DNA from 3 places in the Shewanella sp. 125m-1 genome. Region 2 is predicted to be linked to each of the others. Evidence: predicted binding sites of a transcription regulator. Region 2 holds the regulator's gene; each other region holds the start of a gene.

Region 1 (4,205 bases), on a different contig from region 2:
CTTATTGGTAGAAACCGCTATTTTGATGCCAATCGCGCTAATTTTCCTGTTTACCAATATGGGCGATTCATTAACTCATCTGCTCACTAACGATTGGCATTTGAATCTACTGCTAGTGGCAGCCGGTATCGTCACCACGATTCCTCTATTGTGCTTTGCCTCCGCGGCGGTGAGGATCCCCTTTTCAATGCTAGGATTTTTTCAATACATAGGTCCAAGTATCATGTTTGTGCTAGCAATCAGCTTATTCAATGAACCATTCGATGCCGAAAAAGGCATTACTTTCGCGTTCATTTGGGCAGCATTGATATTGTTTACTACTGATATGTTTTATAAAAGAAAAGCTAAGAAATAAGCCGTCTTGAATCTTAAACAAAAAAGCGAACCTGAGGTTCGCTTTTTTGTTTAGTGGGGCCATTGATTATCGATAAAGCAACATATCAGGCTCTTTTAAGCTCAAAATCAAAGGGTCACGTTCTAAGAGTGGACTCACAACTCCAAAGCCAGGATTTTCGATTTTCGTTGGTAGTTATACAGCTGCTTTTTCTTCTCAGGTAACTCATCAACCTCAACGATATTAAAGCCATGCTCTAAGAACCAATGAATACTGCGAGTCGTTAAGGCAAACAAGCGCGAATAGCCTCTCACTCTTGCCTGACCAATAATATTTTGTAGCAACAAGCTGCCTCTATCGGCATCACGGTAATCAGGGTGCACCACTAAACAAGCAAACTCCCCCGCATTATCCTCCTCGAATGGATAAAACGCAGCGCAACCGATCACTAAGCTATCGCGCTCAATCAGCATAAATTGCTCTATCTCCATTTCAAGCTGCTCACGTGAACGTCTGACCAAAACTCCTTTTTGCTCTAATGGACGAATGAGATCTAACACACCACCGATATCGCTAATCGACGCTCTACGCAAGCGTTCGGCACTTTCAGTCACAATCTGAGTACCAATGCCATCGCGAGAGAAAAGCTCTTGTAGCAAGGCTCCGTCATCGAGGTAGCTAACAAAGTGGCAGCGGCTCACGCCATTACGACACGCATCAATGCTTGCCTGCAAAAAAGCTTTTGTTCCCACGCACAGTGGCGTGACTTGTGACAGGTTATTTAAAATAGTTTGCGCATCTGTCGGCATCAATTCGGCGATGACCTGACCGGTCTCATCTAAGATACCTTTCTGCGAGCTAAAACCTATCATCTTATCCGCTTGAAGCTTGATGGCTATCTGGGTAGCAACCTCTTCAGCTGTAAGATTAAAACTCTCCCCCGTCACAGAGGCGGCGACAGGCCCAAGCAATACGATACCGCCATTATCAAGCTGACGTTTCAAGCCTTGACTGTCAATTCGGCGCACTTTACCGCTGAGGCAATAATCGACGCCATCTTCAACTCCTAGCGGTTGTGCAATCACAAAGTTGCCACTAACAACATTGATCTGCGCACCTTGCATAGGCGTGTTACTTAAACTCATCGACAAGCGCGCGGTAATGTCGAGATGTAAGCCACCAACAACCTGCTTAATCACCTTAAGAGCATCTTCTTCCGTAACTCTTACACCATTGTAATATTCGGCAGGCAGACTGTATTGCGCGAGGGCTTCATCAATTTGAGGCCTAGCACCATGCACCAAGACGATTTTGATCCCTAGGCTATGCAGCAATGCAATATCGTTGATAATGGCGCGAAACTGTTTCTGAGCTAAGGCTTCACCGCCCAGCATCACAACAAAGGTTTTGCCCCTATGGGCATTAACATAGGAAGCGGAATGACGAAATCCATCAACAAGTTCAGTGGTACGCACGCTAGAATCACCTCAAGAGTAAATATACATTCATCTGAATAACAGAATTTAGTAACTCCAAGAGATAGTATTGCATTTATATTCATTTAAAAAGCATTTATTTTCAATTTGGCTGTTTATTTTTACATTAGGGTAAAGTACGTCTGGCAGGCATAAATTGGTGTTATTTGTGCTAAGGCTATTAAGTAAAGCCGCGCGAGGAATTAGGTGAAAAATGAAGTCACCAATGACGAATGAGCGGGATAGAAAACAATGATATTGCAGAGTAATGCCAAATTTTAGGCAAAAAAAAGCCCCTATAAATAGAGGCTTTTTCCAAGATGCTTAAACAAGTAATTACTTGATTTTAGCTTCTTTGTACATAACGTGCTGACGAACAACTGGATCAAATTTCTTGATTTCCATTTTTTCAGGCATGTTACGTTTGTTTTTTTCAGTCGTGTAGAAGTGACCAGTGTTAGCGCTAGAAACTAGCTTGATCTTCTCACGATTACCTTTAGCTTTAGCCATGGTTTATTACACCTTCTCGCCGCGGGCACGAAGTTCAGCAATAACAACTTCAATACCTTTTTTATCGATGATACGCATACCTTTAGTAGATATACGTAGCTGTACGAAACGCTTTTCGTTTTCTAACCAGAAACGGTGGTTCTGTAGGTTAGGTAAAAAACGACGACGCGTTGAATTCTTCGCGTGCGAACGGTTGTTACCAACCATTGGTCGCTTGCCAGTTACTTGGCATACTCTTGACATGTCAATCTTCTCCAAAACAATATATTTAACGCTCGAGCATTAATGCACCTCGAACACGGCCGTCGCCTGAGGCACACAACAGAGGGCGCATTTTATACAGGATCTAAAATCAAAGATCAAGGGATAGATTAATCTATCCATCCCCGTTCAGCGAAAGAAACTATCTCTCGATCGCCCACAACCATATGGTCCAACAAGGAAACATCGATAGTTTGTAAGGCTTGTTTCAATCGCTCAGTAATTCGTCTATCGGCTGAACTTGGTTCTGCAATCCCTGAGGGGTGATTGTGACACACGATTACAGCCGCAGCGTTTTTTTCAAGCACTAGGCTCACCACTTCACGTGGATAAACCGATGCTGAATTGATTGTGCCCCTAAATAATTCAACGAATTGAATCACCCTATGTTGACTATCTAACAATAAAATAGCGAACACTTCGTAAGCACGATCAGACAATTGTCTCATTAAATAGTCCCGAGTTAAATCAGGATCAGATAAAAAATTTCCTCTTTGTAGTTTTTCTTGCGAAATTCGCGTACCTAATTCCACTGCAGCCTGTATTTGCGCAAATTTTACCGGACCTATTCCATCTTGCCTACAAACTTGCATTTGAGACGCGCTAAGCAGGCCTCTAAGCCCCCCAAACTCATTTAGCATAGTTCTTGCCAGCTCAACAGCACTTAAGCCTTTTACGCCAATCCTAAGCAATACCGCCAATAATTCAGCATCCGATAACTGCTTCACCCCGTTATTTAATAATTTTTCTCGCGGTGCTTCCCCTTCGGGCCAATCCTTAATCGCCATCACAACCTCCCTGTTGTTTTCTTCTATGAGTATGGTCTAGATTTTTGGAAGTTGTTCATCACCATTTAGCGGTTTGTGATATCTTAGGCCGCAACATCTGCAGCGTGATGAAACATTTATCGCCAAAGTGATTATGGAAAGAGTTAAGTATGGGTCTCAATAACAAAAAAGTACTGCTGGGCATCGGCGGCGGCATAGCCGCATACAAATCTGCTGACCTAGTACGGAAATTAAAAGAGCGCGGCGCAGACGTCCGCGTGGTTATGAGTCAAAGTGCGCAGGAATTTATTACTCCGCTCACTTTGCAGGCACTTTCAGGCTATCCGGTAGCAACCGATCTGCTTGATCCCACGGCCGAAGCGTCCATGGGGCATATCGAATTAGCACGCTGGGCCGACTTAGTCATTATTGCCCCAGCGACAGCAAACCTTATCGCACGCATAAACGCTGGCATGGCAGACGAGTTAATTACAACGACCTGCTTAGCCACCGAGGCACCTGTGGTACTTTGCCCGGCAATGAACCAACAGATGTACCGCAACAGTGCAACCCAAGCCAACTTAACGCAAGTGGCGCAGCGAGGTTTACAGATTTGGGGGCCAGATTCAGGCTCACAAGCTTGCGGTGAAGTCGGTCCTGGCAGAATGCTTGAACCTGTCGCTATTGCCGACAAGGCCGTTGATTTTTTTGGCCCTAAGTTACTGCAAGGTATGTCACTGCTACTCACAGCGGGTCCTACCCGTGAAGCGATTGATCCTGTGCGTTATATTTCCAACCATAGCTCAGGCAAGATGGGCTTTGCACTGGCTAAAGCGGCAGCGCAGATGGGCGCAGAGG
Region 2 (4,205 bases):
GTAACTAAGATCGAAGTAACTAATTATTCTCTTTAAATTAGCACCTTGATGCCATTGAGAAACAAAAAAGGAGCCTAAGGCTCCTTTTTTATTATGACCCACAAGAGGTCAGTCATCGTTTATTTAACGAATTCGATACCCAGCACAATATCAGCCTTTAGTGTATCTAGCATAGCGTCACGAGCATTCGCTTCAAATGCGCTTACATCGCCATAAGCAAGGACTTGCTCAACACCGTTCTTACCAAGTACAACAGGTTGTGCAAAGAACTCAGTATGCTCACTGCCGCCATCAACATAGGCGCATTCAATCACATTTGCTTCACCTTGAAGACCACGAACAAGTGATAAGCCGAAACGACATGCAGCTTGCCCCATAGATAGAGTTGCGCTACCGCCACCCGCTTTAGCTTCAACAACTTCCGTACCCGCATTCTGGATACGTGTCGTTAATGCTGCAACTTCTGCATCGGTAAAGCTTACGCCTTCAATTTGTGACAGCAGCGGAAGAATCGTCACTCCACTGTGCCCACCGATAACATTAACTTTAACGTCTGCAACGTTTAATCCTTTTGCTTCAGCAACGAACGTTTCTGAACGGATAACATCCAACGTTGTAACACCGAACAAACGGTTCTTGTCGTAAACACCCGCTTTTTTCAATACTTCAGCAGCAATGGCTACGGTTGTATTTACAGGGTTTGTAATGATACCGATTAATGCCGTAGGGCAAGTCGCGGCACATTTTTCAACTAGATTACGAACTATACCTGCATTGATGTTAAATAGATCTGAACGATCCATACCCGGCTTACGAGCAACACCCGCAGAGATAAGTACAACATCAGCACCTTCTAGTGCAGCAGTAGGATCTTCACCAGCGAAACCTTTTACTTCTACCGCAGTAGGGATGTGGCTTAAGTCAACCGCAACACCTGGCGTAACAGGGGCAATATCATAAAGCGACAATTTTGAACCCGCAGGTAATTGAGTTTTTAACAGTAGGGCAAGCGCCTGGCCAATACCACCAGCAGCACCAAGTACAGCAACTTTCATAATGATCTCCGTCAATTCTCAGATTTTTGTGATTTAGATCCACCTTTCCAATGCCGCAACAGTACTGGATTCACAAAAAAAATTCAATTATCCCTTAGTCGTGTTGAATATAATCTAGAACGCTAATGTAAGATGGTAAATGAGTAAAGTGAGTGTACATCAGCGATACAGAGCTAAAACCATAATAAATTAGCATAACAAAATTTAGAATAATCATTCTAACTTAAGTTGAATCATTGAGTCTAACTGGGTTTATTAATGAATTTTTATTCAAAAAAACGAATACCAATTGACAAAAACGGCGAAAATATTCATGATAAAGCAGATTTTTTTGAATAAAGAATAATAATATATGCAAGCTAGTAAAAGCCCAGATGATTTAGTTAAGACGTTCAAATCTATTTTAAAAGAGGAGCGTTTTGGCTCTCAAAGTGAAATTGTTATCGCCCTTCAAGCAGAAGGCTTTAGCAATATAAACCAATCTAAAGTTTCTCGTATGCTAAGTAAGTTTGGCGCGGTTAGAACCCGTAACGCAAAGCAAGAGATGGTATACTGCCTTCCTGCAGAGCTTGGCGTTCCTACTGCCGGAAGCCCGCTTAAAAACCTGGTACTGGATGTTGACCATAACCAAGCCATGATTGTTGTCAGAACTAGCCCTGGTGCAGCGCAATTAATCGCGCGTCTGCTCGACTCAATAGGTAAGCCTGAGGGTATTTTGGGGACTATTGCTGGTGATGATACGATTTTCATCTGTCCATCTAGTATCCATAGCATTGAAGACACGCTAGAGACAGTTAAGTCACTGTTTAATTATGCTGATTAATTACGCCGACTAAACATAAAGCGACGATTTTTTTAAATGCTGTACCCTCAGGGCTACAGCATTTTTTGTTTGTTGCATAATCAGCCTCCATCACTCGACCGTTTACCTAGGCTCTGCACCGTAACCCAATCATTTAGCTTAATGCCCCCTGTATGAAACACTATGTTTTATACAATATATTGAATAGCAGCTTCTCTCTCGAGCAATAATCGTTATAATCCTCAATGACAGTACTGTTAGTCGAGGGCAAATAATGAATAAAAGTAAAATAATAAATATCAACGATATATGCTGGGAATCTTGGCAGCATGAAGATCAGTATGCCAGCGAGCAAAAGCACATTGGCGATACCGCCGGTGGAGAAAAAATTGGCGTGACCATGGAACGCTTAGCGCCAGGTAAGTCCTCAGCTGTTGCCCATTACCATACAAAAGAAGAAGAGCATATCTACGCGATGCATGGCGAAGCGACGCTATACATTGACGGCGAGCCTCACCCTTTTAGTCAGGGAGAATATATCTGCTTTAACGCTGACACGGGTGTGTCTCATAAACTCGTCAATCATAGTGAGCAAGAGTTTGTTTTTCTGGTCGTTGGTAACCGAGACATACATGACGTAGTTGTATACCCAGAAAATAACAAGGTGCTAGTAAAATCTGTCAACGAAGTTTACGCCAAACGCCCCACCAATTATTGGGATAAAGACGAAGCTTAGCGCGAATAATTCACTTTGTTACGCCCAATAAAAAACGCACTTTACTGTGCGTTTTTTATGAGTCAGTAAAACCTTGCGAATTAGCCCGCTGTAATCATAAAGTCTAATGATGGCGCAAAGAATGACGAACCAGTTAATGCTTGAGTAAAATGCATTAAATGGTCATGGTTGCCTTCACTATCGCCATGCACCATGCTCTCTAGCATCTTTTCGAAATTAACTGAATTGCGGCAAGTAGAGATAAACATCAAGCCTTGCTCTTTAACTGAACCATAAGGCATGCTTTGCCTTAAGATCTCCATAGACTTACCTTCACTGTCTTTCAGGTTAACACGCTTAATGTGGCTCGTAAGCGGTTTATCAGCCGATGCATACTCGATATTGTCCGCTTTAGTACGCCCAATAACATCTTCTTGCTTCTTGACTGGCAGACGGTTCCACTTACTTAAGTTATGGGCAAACTTTTGTACATGAATATAACTTCCGCCTTTAAAACGGCTGTCTTCCTCGCCGATTAATGCAACTTCCTGACGACTACGTCCTTTAGGGTTCTCGGTGCCATCAACAAAGCCGCTCAAATCACGAGAGTCCATGAATCTAAAGCCACGCTCTTCATCAATGAGTTCAACTAAGCCTTCAAACATTTGATTAACTTCGTTAGCCACCAAGTGCAGAATATCAAAACGATCACAACGGATATGCACAAATAAATCATACTCGATAGCCGGTGCATCTCGATTACCTCGATTCATCGCAGGGAAAGGTTTTAGCTCTTCTGGTCGAGCATGGGGGTATAAGGTGTCCCAATAATTAGCACCAATGGCAACAAAACCATTAAAGGCACTATCAGAATATTGATCTGCTAATTCATAAATATACTGAGCCACATTCGCCACACAAGGGCGCATGTCAGACTCAACACTATCATTAGCATTAAACATTAAGTAGACACTGTGCAAGTTTCCTTCTGCACAAACTCCAAGCTGTTCACGAGGCATAACCTGACTATCCATTATTATAAGTAACCCTTAGCATAATTAATTTTCGGCAACATTATGGACAACTTTAGTGATTAATATCATTAACTGACGCACAATAACTAAAATCAATAGTCAATTCCTTGAACTAACTACAACTTAAGCAAGCAAGAAAATCTACTTTGCTCACATTATCTCACATGTAAAATAACTAAAACGCGTCTGTAAGCGGTGATGGCTTAACGATTAAGCGACTAGGACTGAGTGATTAAACTCTTTTAACTAGAACAAAACCAAACTATGGTTCTGACACGCTATAGCGACCCGCTGGCCAAGTACTAAGTCTCGCTGCGGACTGTGGATCTCTATGACAGTTTCATCGACCTGAACTTGATATTGGCAGATATTTCCTAAAAAGCGTCGCTCAATCACTTCGCCAACACCGTTAGCATCCGCTTTCAATAATAAGTGCTGAGGCCTTAGCAGCACTTCAGCCGTGGAACCGACTGGCAGCTTAAGTAAACTTTCACTCACGATTTCACCAATGCTAGTGGCAATGCAATAGTCACTAATGACTTCAGCCTTAAGGTAATTCCCCGCTCCTAGAAAATCTGCGACATATTTATCTGATGGCG
Region 3 (4,205 bases), on a different contig from region 2:
GTAATAGCTGGGCATATTGCTGAATACGTTTAAGGCCAACTGAACCCGCTGCGCCTTTGAACTTATGCGCTTCGCTACAAAGCGTATCTTTATCGTTAGCTTCTTGTGCACTGACTAGGTTGCCAACGTACTCTGGCATCAGTTGTTCAAACAAGACGACGCTTTTAAGTAGCGTACCTGCACCAATTGCACTGCAGTATTGCTCCAGTGTATTAAGATCCAGAATTGATTCTAATTCAGCCGTTGCCATTTAGGCACCTCTCAAAATATTGCCATGTATACAAAAATACGAATTTACCACATAATACCCGCTAAAATCACCGGTGCAACAACTACTGTCACACGAGGTTAAATTTACACCGATTTTAACACTTTACCAACCTATCATTAAATAAAGTAACCTTGCGGCTACCTTGCCAATCTGATACTTGAACGTTTTTCGCACAAATCCCCTAACAGTTTAAACGCTATTTTTCAAATAGGTACCTTGACCGCCTTTTGCCTTCAGATCATCAACAATTGCCACAAGACCATTCCAACGATAGGCACACCAGTCTGGTGCTAACAACATAGGTTTTTTAGCGTAAGCGGTAACTCGATGGAAGATCACCTCTTTGGGGGTCCAGCGTATCAGTTCTCCCACGCTAAAAGCATAGGTTTCAAGCTCAAGTAAACTCATCTTGTCGTTACGCCATGCTTTGGCCATGGTGCTGCCTTCCACAATATGCAGCGGGTGCAGCTTAATGCCATCAACGCCGACGGCTAACACCTTATTTAAGGTTTCAAGATAGTCTTTATGGCTTTCACCTGGCAGCCCCAAAATCAAATGAGTACATACCTTAATGCCTAAATGACGCGCGCGCTTAACTGTATCTTCATAGGCAGCGAAGTCGTGCCCGCGGTTAATTTTCTTTAGGGTGTTGTCATTAGCCGATTGCAGGCCTAATTCTAGCCATACATCAACGCCATCATTTTGATAGCCAACTAATAGCTCCAGTACGTCATCAGGAACGCAGTCAGGCCGAGTGCCGACACAGAGCCCAACAATATCACTATCTTGTATCGCTTCATCGTACTTTTGCTTTAATACTAGGTACTCATCATAAGTACTGGTATAGGCTTGAAAATATGCAATATATTTCGATGACTTAGATGATAAGCGCTCACGCCCCTGATTAAGTTGTTCTTGAATAGAAAGCTCTGTTTTATGTTCATGACTAAACGAAGCCACATTACAATAGGTACAACCGCCCTTACCCAAAGTGCCGTCACGATTTGGACAAGTGAACTTAGCATCAATAGTCAGCTTACGGATCCGCTCACCATATTTTTGTTTGCATACACCACCGAAGGTATTAACGTAACTATCCAGTCCCAACTGCTCTATCACCTTGCGAAAAAATTTGCGCTATTTTAACCAGTTCCACAATTCATTAATTAGCGCTAGCTCAAATAACCGTAAAGACCATGCTTTACTATTAATGATTTCTTTACGTTACTAACGACTCACCTTTACTACACTCATGTTTATTTATGCATAAATACTCACAAGTAAGAGTGGTTATCATTTAACTGTATGTGCAATAAAAATCACTTTACCGAAAACAGATATAATCAACATTTTAGTTACAAATAGGCGGCTAGAAAAAACCGTAAATTTCAAAATCCTTTTTATTCATAATGTTATACGTGAAGATCTGCAGTTTACGTTAAGGTAAACCGATTAATACAGGTGTATTAAACAGCAATTGCAAGTTACTTTTTATGCAATAATTTGGTTTGACCTTTAACCCGCTTGAGGTTAATTTGATTGATTCGGGTGCATATCTATAGAGATTTTTTGCTTTATCTCCCGAGTTGTATCAGTTGAGGTTAGGGAGTGTAGTAATGAGCTTATATCATCCAAGTTTTGAGCGGGACAATTGTGGATTTGGGTTAATAGCCCAGATGGACGGTGAAGCAAGCCACCGTATTGTACGTACCGCGATCCATGGCCTAGACCGAATGAAGCATCGTGGCGGTATTGCTGCTGATGGCCGCACTGGCGACGGCTGTGGTCTATTAATGCAATTACCAATTAACTTCTTTAAAGCGATAGCCGAAGAAAATGAATGGCATTTAAGCCGTCGTTTCGCCGTTGGCATGCTTTTCCTTAGTCAAGATACTATCTTAGCTTCGCAAACCAAACAGCTACTTGAACAAGAACTCCAAAAGGAAACCTTAAGTGTTGCAGGGTGGCGAAATGTGCCAGTTAATGCCGACGTACTTGGACCAATTGGTAAAGCGAGTCAACCACAGATAGTTCAAGTATTGATTAACGCCCCCATTGGCTGGCGAGAAAAAGACTTAGAACGACGCTTATATATGGCAAGGCGGCGTGTAGAGCAACAGCTTACTCACGATAAAGACTTCTATGTAGCGAGTCTTTCAGGCCAGGTCATCGTCTATAAAGGTCTGATGATGCCTGCCGACCTGCCTGCTTTTTATAGTGACTTGGCAGATATCCGCCTCCAAAGTGCAATCTGCTTATTCCACCAGCGCTTTTCAACCAATACATCACCTAAATGGCCGCTGGCTCAGCCATTTAGATATTTAGCTCACAATGGCGAAATCAACACCATTACCGGTAACCGTCAATGGGCAAGAGCGCGTGCTTATAAGTTTCACGCACCATTACTACCTGATTTACAGCAGGCAGCACCTTTCGTAAATGAAACGGGTTCTGATTCATCATCTCTGGACAACATGTTAGAGATGCTACTTGCTGGCGGTATGGATTTATATCGCGCAATGCGTCTATTGATCCCACCAGCGTGGCAAAGTAACCCTGAAATGGATGCAGAGTTAAAGGCCTTCTATGACTTTAACTCGATGCATATGGAGCCTTGGGATGGTCCTGCCGGTATCGTAATGACTAACGGCCGTCACGCGGCCTGTGCCGTTGACCGAAATGGCTTGCGCCCTTCGCGTTATGTCATCACTAAAGACCGTATACTAACCTTAGCCTCTGAAGTCGGCATTTGGGATTACGCTGCAGATGAAGTGATCGAGAAAGGTCGCGTAGGACCCGGTGAGTTGTTAGTACTCGACACCCTTAATGGGCAACTTTATTCATCGTTTGAAATTGATAACGACTTAAAGCGTCGCCACCCATACAAAGAGTGGATGGCTAAAAATAGTAAAGTGCTTAAACCTGCAGAAGATTTTGGACCGAACGATCAAGGTAGACGTGAATTTGATGATGCCCAGCTGCTGCAATATCAAAAACACTTTGGCTATTCTCGTGAAGAGTTAGAGCAAGTTATTTGGGTGCTAGCTCAAAAAGGTGAAGAAGCCACAGGCTCTATGGGCGATGACACGCCGATGGCAGTGTTGTCGAAAAAATCACGTACCCTCTATGACTATTTTCGCCAAAAGTTTGCCCAGGTAACCAACCCACCTATTGACCCGCTACGTGAAAAGCACGTGATGTCGTTAACCACTTGCGCGGGTCGTGAGCAAAACCTATTCAACGAGACCACAGGTCATGCCTACCGTGTGATGTTTAACTCGCCAGTGTTGCTATATAGCGACTTCAACCAGCTAATGGCACTCGATAGCACCTACTACCGTGCCAATACCGTCGATTTAAACTATGACCTCAGTGAAGGTTTAGAAGCTGCCGTTAAACGTATCTGTGATGAAGCTGAACGTTTAGCGCGATCGGGTACCACCTTATTAGTGCTTTCAGATCGTGCAACCGCTAAATCTAAGCAAGTGATCCCAGCTGCTATGGCGGTTGGAGCAGTACAGCAAGTGCTGGTTGATAATAGCCTTCGCTGTGACACCAACATCATTGTTGAAACCGCATCAGCCCGCGATCCTCATCACTTTGCAGTGCTGCTAGGCTTTGGCGCTACGGCTGTTTACCCCTACCTTGTGTATGAGTGCATCTCTGATCTAGCTAAGCGTAACGGTGTTGAAAATACCCGTGACTTGATGCTTAACTTCCGCCATGGCATAGACAAGGGTCTGCGTAAGATCATGTCTAAGATGGGCATTAGTACCGTCGCCTCTTACCGCTGCAGTAAACAATTTGAAGCAGTCGGTCTTGCAGATGAAGTCGTCGAGCTGTGTTTTAATGGCGTGATAAGCCGAATTCAAGGAGCGACGTTCGATTTAATCGAACAAGATCAGCAACTGCTACACAAAAATGCATTTAGAGC

The links. Region 2 encodes ArgR, which controls arginine synthesis, uptake and breakdown. Its sites were predicted from a motif close to ANTGAATANNTATTCANT; they were not measured.
Region 1: argA (amino-acid N-acetyltransferase) is a predicted target of ArgR. The motif match lies at 1,879-1,896, and genes of this name have one in related genera.
Region 3: gltB (glutamate synthase large subunit) is a predicted target of ArgR. The motif match lies at 1,754-1,771, and genes of this name have one in related genera.

Annotation. Positions count from the first base shown of each region.
Region 1 is NZ_JBRILT010000040.1:2,909-7,113, reverse strand. It holds gene rarD (EamA family transporter RarD) at 1-355, shown strand, start outside; gene argA (amino-acid N-acetyltransferase) at 490-1,809, opposite strand; gene rpmG (50S ribosomal protein L33) at 2,146-2,319, opposite strand; gene rpmB (50S ribosomal protein L28) at 2,326-2,562, opposite strand; gene radC (RadC family protein) at 2,691-3,368, opposite strand; gene coaBC (bifunctional phosphopantothenoylcysteine decarboxylase/phosphopantothenate--cysteine ligase CoaBC) at 3,518-4,205, shown strand, end outside.
Region 2 is NZ_JBRILT010000006.1:88,860-93,064, forward strand. It holds gene ispB (octaprenyl diphosphate synthase) at 1-8, shown strand, start outside; gene mdh (malate dehydrogenase) at 120-1,055, opposite strand; gene argR (transcriptional regulator ArgR) at 1,408-1,878, shown strand; gene ACVBIK_RS04910 (cupin domain-containing protein) at 2,132-2,593, shown strand; gene ACVBIK_RS04915 (Dyp-type peroxidase) at 2,674-3,606, opposite strand; gene ACVBIK_RS04920 (ABC transporter ATP-binding protein) at 3,853-4,205, opposite strand, start outside.
Region 3 is NZ_JBRILT010000001.1:49,887-54,091, reverse strand. It holds gene ACVBIK_RS00220 (Hpt domain-containing protein) at 1-250, opposite strand, end outside; gene ACVBIK_RS00215 (TIGR01212 family radical SAM protein) at 461-1,378, opposite strand; gene gltB (glutamate synthase large subunit) at 1,888-4,205, shown strand, end outside.